4 regions of the Photorhabdus sp. RM323S genome follow, and region 2 is predicted to be linked to each of the others. Evidence: predicted binding sites of a transcription regulator. Region 2 holds the regulator's gene; each other region holds the start of a gene.
The links. The regulator Fur, encoded in region 2, represses iron uptake genes when iron is present. The targets are predictions, from matches to a motif close to ATAATAATGAGAACNACTATCAA.
Positions count from the first base shown of each region.

Region 1 (2,209 bases), on a different contig from region 2:
TTTGTTGCAGCCACTGTGCTATCTCGATACTGCTTTTTTCATGCTGTTTCAGGCGAATTGCTAAAGTCCGCAACCCGCGATTTGCCATATAAACAGTATCAGCATCGGCTATCTGTCCCATCAAATAGGAATTTTCTCGCAACTGCACCCAACAACGCTCGTTAGCGACAGCAATACCTAACATAGCATCCGAGTGACCAATAATATATTTGGTACCGGATTGAATTGAAATATCAATGCCGAACTCCAGTGCTTTAAACAGCACACCCGCCGCCCAGGTATTATCGATCATGATGACAATATCTGGATTGACTTGCCGTACCGCGCGGACAATCGCCGGAATATCCTGTACTTCCATGGTTATTGAGCCTGGAGATTCAAGAAACACCACTTTGGTATTGGGCTTAATCAGTTCAGCAATCTCCTCACCAATCATCGGATCGAAATAATCGGTAGTTATATTCATTCGTGACAATATCTTGTCACAAAAGCCTTGTGTCGGGTCGTAAGCTGAACCAGTCAACAGAATATGATCGCCGGCGGCGGCAAAAGAGAGAATGGCGTTGCTGATCGCGGCGGCACCAGAAGGATACAGCGTACAGCCTGCGCCCCCTTCCAGTTCAGCCATGGCTTCCTGAAAAGAGAAATGGGTCTGCGTGCCACGCCGGCCATAAAACAGTTCGCCATTGGCGCGGTTGTGTGTCGCCTGTCTTTTGGATGCGACAGAATCGAAAATCACAGATGATGTTCGCTGAATAATCGGATTGACGGCACCTTGCGTAAATTTACGGTTTCTGCCCGCATTGACCAGTGAAGTTTCCAGTTTTTTTTCTGTCATGATCCATTGCCATCTTAATTTCAAAATTTGAAATGGTGTAAAAAAAGAGAGTTAACACGTTAAAAGATTTAGTCCTTTTTGTACAAAAGGATTAAGCCAACTTGACGAAAATTCATCTGATTACCGGTGTGTGAGGTTTCTTTGACTTGATTTTGTGAAAGGGTGACACTTTTTTATTAAACAATAATGATAATTACTATCAAATCACTTAATGTTTGATATCATCAGCCTTCATTTTCATTCAATTTGGTGAAGATGAGTTAAGACTCAGCGTAAATAAGGTTAGTGAGATGACGAAAGGTAATTCACTGCTAAATAACAAGGTTTATAAGAAAGGGAGTAAAGGCCAACTGATGCGTAATTTGACTGCTTCAATTATCTTGGCGTTCGGGCTGGCAGGTTCAGCGTTGGCTGATACAACACCCGCATCTGCAACAGATAACAGCACCACGACCAAAACCGCACAGATTGCAGCACCTGCTGCGGCTACCTCAACCACTTCGGGTACAACGGCACCACCGGCAAATCAGGTTGCGCCACAAACTGCACCCGCAACAGACGCTACCCAAGTGACTCCGGTTGCCACTGATATTGCGGCCCCTAACGTTTCAGCCGATGAAACCAATCCTTCCAGTGGTTTTGCTACCGATTTGTCTATCTGGGGCATGTATAAGAACGCTGACGTTGTTGTTAAGACCGTGATGATTGGCTTGGTGATTGCTTCTGTTATTACCTGGGCGTTGTTCTTTTCAAAAGGTGTTGAATTGTGGGTTGCTGGTCGTCGTTTACGTAAAGAGCAACTGGCTTTGGCGGAAGTTAAGAGCCTTGATCAGGCTGCGGAAATTGCAGAAGGTTTCAGCAAACTCAGTATCAGCCGTTTACTGCTGAGTGAAGCACAGGCAGAACGCCAGTTATCTTCTGAGAGTATTGATCTGAATAGCACAAAAGAACGTGTTTCTTTCCGTCTGGAACGCTCAGTTGCGGCTATCAGCCGTCATATGGGGCGTGGTAACGGCTATTTGGCTACGATTGGTGCGATTTCTCCTTTCGTTGGTCTGTTTGGTACGGTGTGGGGGATCATGAACAGCTTTATCGGTATCGCACATTCACAGACAACTAACCTCGCTGTTGTGGCGCCGGGTATTGCGGAAGCATTGTTAGCGACAGCGCTTGGCTTGGTAGCGGCGATTCCGGCCGTTGTGATTTACAACATCTTTGCCCGTATGATCGCATCTTACCGTGGTCAGGTTGGTGATATGGCGGCACAGGCATTATTACTGCTTGGCCGTGATCTGGATTTGGCAAATAGCAAGACAAGGTGATTTATGGCAATGCGTCTTAATGAAGATTTGGACGATAGCGGCGAATTGC
Region 1 is NZ_JBHFKZ010000005.1:116,894-119,102, forward strand. It holds gene metC (cystathionine beta-lyase) at 1-838, opposite strand, end outside; gene exbB (tonB-system energizer ExbB) at 1,192-2,160, shown strand; gene exbD (TonB system transport protein ExbD) at 2,164-2,209, shown strand, end outside.
Region 1: the regulator Fur is predicted to act here: its motif matches at 1,019-1,041, upstream of exbB (tonB-system energizer ExbB).

Region 2 (2,209 bases):
ATAAGTTATTGGAACAAAGCATCATTAATAACATATAAGACGACTTTAATCCAATATATATCAATACAATGCATCAGGATATAACTAAATGATTATTATATGGAGTAAAAATATGAAATCGGCCATATTGAATATTATTAGTCTTTGTATTGCTCTAGTATTGATTAACTTATCATCAATTAATGTTTTGCATCATGGTGAGAATAATATCCCTGATATAGTTCTTTGCATTCTGTCTTTTTGGGGGGCGAGATATGCGCTCTTAATTTCTATTAAGATTTATTCTGGATTGCAAGGCAATGCAAAATAATTTTCTTGTCATGATAATTGTGTTTTATATCCATTAAGATCTGCGTTCTTCCTTATAAACGCAGATCTTTTATGACCTTATTCACTCGAAAGCTGGGATCGCCTGCTCACACCAAACGTCAGTTTGTCAAAGCGCAGCATTTACCTGTATTGGAGGTTCTGGATGAACGAAACTGGGTACCTTTCGAACGCCATTATGCTTCAACAGGCAGGGCACTGTTCAATGATGGGACTCCTGCTTTATGGGGTCATGAAAGGCCACAGCTCGTTCAGAGCACTTGAACACTTGGCGCGTTTAGATTTAGGGTGTATTTTTGTCAGTCATGGCGTGGCACCTGATCACGCCAGAATACCAAATATGACTTTACTCTATATCGGTTCTGTTCAAGCAAGATTAGAGGACATATTTTCAGTGCCTAGCTGTCCTTCAAGCTACCGAAAGTATATTTAATTGGAAGGATCTTGTTGTAGCTTTAAACTTGTCATTTAGTTATCCCGTAGTCTCAAAACTACGACAATACGACCGATATCCCTCGAAGAAAAAGCAGGTTATGGTCTTGTCGAATTAGCCAGCAGGCTTGCTACGCAAATAGCTTACTGCCGCACGCATCATCCTCGGTCAGCCCAAGGTACAGGAGCCAGCGGTAAGCAACATTGACCTGGATTTCCTGTACCAGACGGTGTTTACTGGGCACCCCCAAATAAATAGCCCAGCAACATCATCAATCTGAAGGAACCCTGATGGGTTCCTTTCTATAGATAAAAAATTATTGGCTCAGGAATGAATTACTTCTCGTCATGTGCACTACTGTTTTCGCGACAATTACCTGCGGAGCAATGACCATATAAATAAAGACTGTGGTTTGAGAGTTTGATCCCATAACGTTCAGCGATATTCTTCTGGCGTTTTTCGATCTGTTTATCTCTGAATTCAATGACTTTACCGCAGTCCAGACAGATTAAATGGTCGTGGTGGTGCTGTTGAGTGAGTTCAAAAACCGATTTGCCACCTTCAAAATTATGACGGGTAACAATGCCGGCGTCATCAAACTGATTCAACACGCGGTAGACAGTAGCGAGGCCAATCTCTTCACCGTTATCAATCAGTTTTTTGTAGAGATCTTCCGCACTGACGTGGTGGTATTCAGGATCCTGTAACACTTCCAGTATTTTCAGTCGAGGAAGTGTAACTTTAAGCCCAGCATCTTTTAATGCCTTATTGTTGTCGGTCATGCGGATTCAGTCCTGTTACTCAGTAAAGTGAACTTAGCGATACTTCAAAAAGTACCAGTTAGTTATCAGATTATGATTATAGGCATGGCTAGTGAAAATGAAAACCACGTTAACCTTAACTATCATTACACATTTTGCCAGAATAATCATTTGTAAAACGCAGGAATAACCTTACTATTTATAATGTTTAGGTTATTTTTTTGCCATTCTTCATAATAAAAGAGCGGATATGAGCAGTGTGTTGACAAAAGCGATAGCTTTTGAACGCGACCCCATTGGGTGAGCAGAGCGAATGGCTCTTCACCTACCGCGTATTCACTATTGGTAAGAAATGGCCTGCACCAATATACGTCTATTGAGGTAAATTCCTATCCGGCAATAATTTCCGCCAAACTCATCTCTTCGTAGATCTGTTTAGTCCAGGAATTAACCCGTTCTTCGGTTAATTCTGGTTGGCGATCTTCATCAATAGCCAGCCCGATGAAATGGTTATCATCAGCCAGACCTTTTGATTCTTCAAAGTGATAACCCGCTGTTGGCCAGTGACCAACAATAATTGCTCCACGGGGTTCAATAATGTCACGGATAGTTCCCATCGCATCACAGAAATATTCCGCGTAATCTTCCTGATCGCCGCAACCGAAAAGAGCAACCAGCTTCCCGTCAA
Region 2 is NZ_JBHFKZ010000045.1:2,304-4,512, forward strand. It holds gene ACGF7G_RS16555 (hypothetical protein) at 382-591, shown strand; partial or broken gene ACGF7G_RS16560 (transposase) at 924-1,032, opposite strand; gene fur (ferric iron uptake transcriptional regulator) at 1,096-1,542, opposite strand; gene fldA (flavodoxin FldA) at 1,911-2,209, opposite strand, start outside.

Region 3 (2,209 bases), on a different contig from region 2:
CAATGCTCTTTTAGTCACAAAGTTAAGGATCCCCCCCTCACTGTCACCGCCTGAAAACCAGTTCTGTACCGTGGAGTATTTTACCTCAGCATCTTTATGGATAATCACTTCCACAACAGCGGCGTGCAGTTGATAGCTATCACGTACAGGGGCAGAGCATCCCTCTATGTAGCTGACATAACTGCCCTCATCAGCAATCAAAATGGTGCGCTCAAATTGACCGGTTTTCGCTGCGTTGATACGAAAATAGGTGGAGAGTTCCATCGGGCACCGAACCCCTTTTGGCACATAAACAAAAGTACCATCAGAAGCGACGGCGGCATTCAACGCGGCAAAGAAGTTATCGTAACTTGCAACCACACTGCCGAGATATTGACGGACTAACTCAGGGTATTCCTGTATTGCCTCGCTGAATGAGCAAAAAATAATGCCTTCTTTCGCTAATTTATCCCGATAGGTTGTTGAAACAGAAACTGAATCAAAAATAGCATCTACCGCGACAGCTTCACCTTCCCGCACAGGAACACCCAACTTATCAAATGCTTCTTCAATCTCTGCCGTCAAATAATTATTCGTTTGCTCTGTACCCGTTGCCTGCATAGCACCGGATTGCGAGTTGCAACTATCATCACAGGCTCCGCATGAAGGTGCTGAATAATAGCTATAGTTCTGGTAATCAAGATGAGGATAATTCGCCTTCAACCAGTGCGGCTCTTCCATTCCCAACCAATGGCGATAAGCCTCCAGCCGAAACGCCAGCATCCATTCAGGTTCATTACGTTTTGCGGAAATTGCCCGCACAACATCTTCACTCAACCCCTTAGCCAACTCATCAGTCGCTACCTGAGTGAAAAAACCCTCTTTATAACGATGATCGCTGAGCCAAGTCTGCACATCATCGCTGATTTCTACATTGCTCTGAGACATATATTGGTACGCTTATATACCAAAGCTTTCACCACACCCGCAGGCATGTTGAGCTTTTGGATTATTGAATTTAAATATCTGATTTAAACCTTCACGAACAAAATCAACTTCAGTTCCATCGATAAATGGCATGGCTTTCAGGGGAACATACAGACATGCCCCTTCATTTTCATACAATAAATCATCAGGCGCAGGATCGTTAACCATTTCAAACACGTAGCCAAAGCCGGCACATCCTGACTGCTTAACCCCCAGATATAACCCTTTACTTTGTGGGTTCTGCTGCATCAATTTCAAGATCTGTGCTGCGGCTCTCCCTGTGATGGTGATCCCTTGCCAGGCGGTTTCATTCAGAGAGAAGGTTTCAACACTATTTGTCATAGTTGACCTCATATTTTTCTTTAGCAATTTTTTGCCGCTGTTATAGGAGTATTCTCCTTACCGTATAATGGTAATGATAACCCTTATCACTTCAACCATTTGTTTTAAGAGGATATACCTTAAATAGATTAAATTTCACCCAAACACAACGACTTATGTTCATCACGTATGAAAATATATTTTTAATTCTTTGTTTTATATATACATTATTAGTTTGATTAATTGTGCTGCTTTGTACTTTTTGATACAAAATAAAAGCACAAAAGGTTCATCATAAATACTATTGATGTGAGCTTTCAGATATACCGGAGATGCAGTATAGACGTTGCCATTATGATTGTAATATATACAAATAGAGTTCCCATTTAATCAATTCAATTAATTATAAAAAGCAAGGGGAAAAGGTTATGAAGCCGCAAAAAATCGTAATATTGAGTTTGATCGTTATTTGTGTGACGTTACTCTTATTCACATGGATAACAAGGGCCCACTTGGCTCTCAGACACCCTTTATATTTAAGTGTAATTAAATACACATTAAAACCACTGGAGTTTTAGCATTAATTGATATATGCCGGTGTTTATAGTTTTGAATAAAAGGAAGCTTTTATCTATTCCTATATTAATCCCTTTAATATAATTCACCATATCCATTCTATTCAACATTTAAATTCATCAGGTATATAAACAAATCACATCACAATGATATTATAAAAATATGAATCAAATGACGGGATAGCCATTAATAGTTGGTGATCGGGCGCTTGAGAGCCATGTTCAACAACAAGCGATGGCGGGGATTGCTCCCCGCCGTTGCTCTTACCTGGGTTCGTAATCCATGAAAACAGCAACCTCCGTTTGGCCGCTTCGGATGCGAACCTCACAGAGATCCTTCCTCGTGA
Region 3 is NZ_JBHFKZ010000046.1:31,217-33,425, reverse strand. It holds gene sufB (Fe-S cluster assembly protein SufB) at 1-927, opposite strand, end outside; gene sufA (Fe-S cluster assembly scaffold SufA) at 940-1,308, opposite strand; gene ACGF7G_RS16770 (Hok/Gef family protein) at 1,716-1,865, shown strand; gene ACGF7G_RS16765 (Hok/Gef family protein) at 2,127-2,209, opposite strand, start outside.
Region 3: the regulator Fur is predicted to act here: its motif matches at 1,376-1,398, upstream of sufA (Fe-S cluster assembly scaffold SufA).

Region 4 (2,209 bases), on a different contig from region 2:
GGCTGAATTAGTGAAAATCGATCCGAAATCTATCGGCGTAGGTCAATATCAACATGATGTCAGCCAGACTCAGCTTGCCAAAAAACTGGACGCGGTAGTTGAGGATTGTGTAAACGCCGTCGGCGTAGATCTGAATACCGCATCTGTTCTTCTATTAACCCGAGTTGCCGGGCTGACCCGTATGATTGCCCAGAACATCATAAACTGGCGCGATGAGAATGGCCGCTTCAATAACCGCGCACAATTACTGAAAGTCAGCCGTCTTGGGCCAAAAGCGTTTGAACAGTGCGCTGGCTTCCTGCGTATCAATCACGGTGATAACCCGCTGGATGCCTCGACTGTTCACCCGGAAGCCTACCCGGTGGTTGAGAAAATTCTGGCAGCCACTGAACAAAAACTCCAGGAATTGATGGGCAATCCTTCCTCATTGCGAGGATTGAAGCCTCAGGATTTCACCACAGAACAATTTGGTGTTCCAACCGTTACCGATATTTTGAAAGAGCTGGAGAAACCAGGCCGCGATCCACGTCCAGAGTTTAAAACCGCAACGTTCGCTGACGGTGTGGAAACGATGAATGATCTGCGACCAGGAATGGTGCTGGAAGGTGCTGTCACTAACGTGACTAACTTTGGCGCATTTGTCGACATCGGTGTTCATCAAGATGGACTAGTGCACATCTCTTCGCTGTCCGATCGCTTTGTAGAAGATCCTCACACCGTGGTAAAAGCAGGCGATATCGTCAAAGTCAAAGTGCTGGAAGTTGATCTGAACCGTAAGCGTATCGCGCTAACCATGCGGCTCGATGAACAACCGGGAGAAACCCACTCACGTCGCAGTAGTAATACTCAAACTGACCGCCGCCCTGAACGCAATGACAAAAACCGTACTACTCCGCGCGCTTCAACGCCAGCCGGAAACAGTGCCATGAGTGACGCACTGGCCGCCGCATTCGGAAAAAAACGTTGATAATCTTATAATTGCAAACAATATGCACTGCTTTAGCAGTGCATATCTCATCTCTGCCATCAGGCAAAATCCAAATCCACTTATCCTTGTCAACTTGAGTGACTTACTGAACATCCAATGATTGAAAATGCGATTAATATTGAAATTAATGTTGGTTATTATTCTTATTTGCAATTAACATGCATAGGATGAAAATCGTACTTTATCTAATATAAGTACGACTTTAGTTCTCAAGATTCTTTTACTTATCACACATCCCGGAAGGTTATATGCAATTTCTTCCAGACCATAGTTACAAGATCATTGGCTTTTCTCCCAAGATCAGCCCAGCTTACCGACAGAAATTGCTGTCATTAGGCATGTTGCCCGGTTCCTCTTTTCATGTTGTCCGTTTAGCACCTTTAGGTGATCCGATACAAATTGAGACCCGCAGAGTTAACCTGATTCTGAGAAAAAAAGATCTGGAATTTCTCACATTAGACGACGCCCAATGCAACGCATAATCCATTGCAAGCAATAAAACTGTTACTCCTAATTTGGCATCAAAAATATGAAAGCACTGACCATTGGCTTAATCGGCAATCCCAATGCCGGCAAAACGACGTTATTTAACCAACTTACCGGTGCCCGTCAACGTGTAGGCAACTGGGCAGGCGTCACGGTAGAACGCAAAGTTGGCCGTTTTACCACAGAGGACCATAAAATTGAGCTGGTTGACCTGCCGGGAACCTACTCTCTAACCACAATTTCTGAACAAACATCACTCGATGAGCAGATAGCCTGCCACTACATCCTGAGCGGTGATGCTGACATGCTGATTAACGTCGTAGACGCTTCTAACCTTGAGCGAAATCTCTATCTGACATTACAACTGTTGGAATTAGGCATTCCATGCATTGTTGCGCTGAATATGTTGGATATCGCTAAAAGCCAGCATATTCAAATCAATATTGCTGAATTGGAGAAGCAACTCGGTTGTCCGGTCATTCCAATGATTTCAACCCGCGCAACCGGACGCAATGAGCTGAAACAAGCAATTGACCGCCATAAACAAAATTCGGCGCAATCATTGATTTGCTACCCAGACAGCTTGTTACAAGAAGTTGAGCAACTCTCTGGTGTAATCTCAAACGATTTTAATACTCAACAACGCCGTTGGTTAGCCCTTCAGGTACTTGAAGGGGACATTTACAGCCTGGAACGCTCCGGCCTTGCGGCCTCAATGCTGGCTGAATCCAAAGA
Region 4 is NZ_JBHFKZ010000007.1:46,100-48,308, reverse strand. It holds gene ACGF7G_RS05350 (Tex family protein) at 1-967, shown strand, start outside; gene feoA (ferrous iron transporter A) at 1,237-1,470, shown strand; gene feoB (Fe(2+) transporter permease subunit FeoB) at 1,518-2,209, shown strand, end outside.
Region 4: the regulator Fur is predicted to act here: its motif matches at 1,113-1,135, upstream of feoA (ferrous iron transporter A).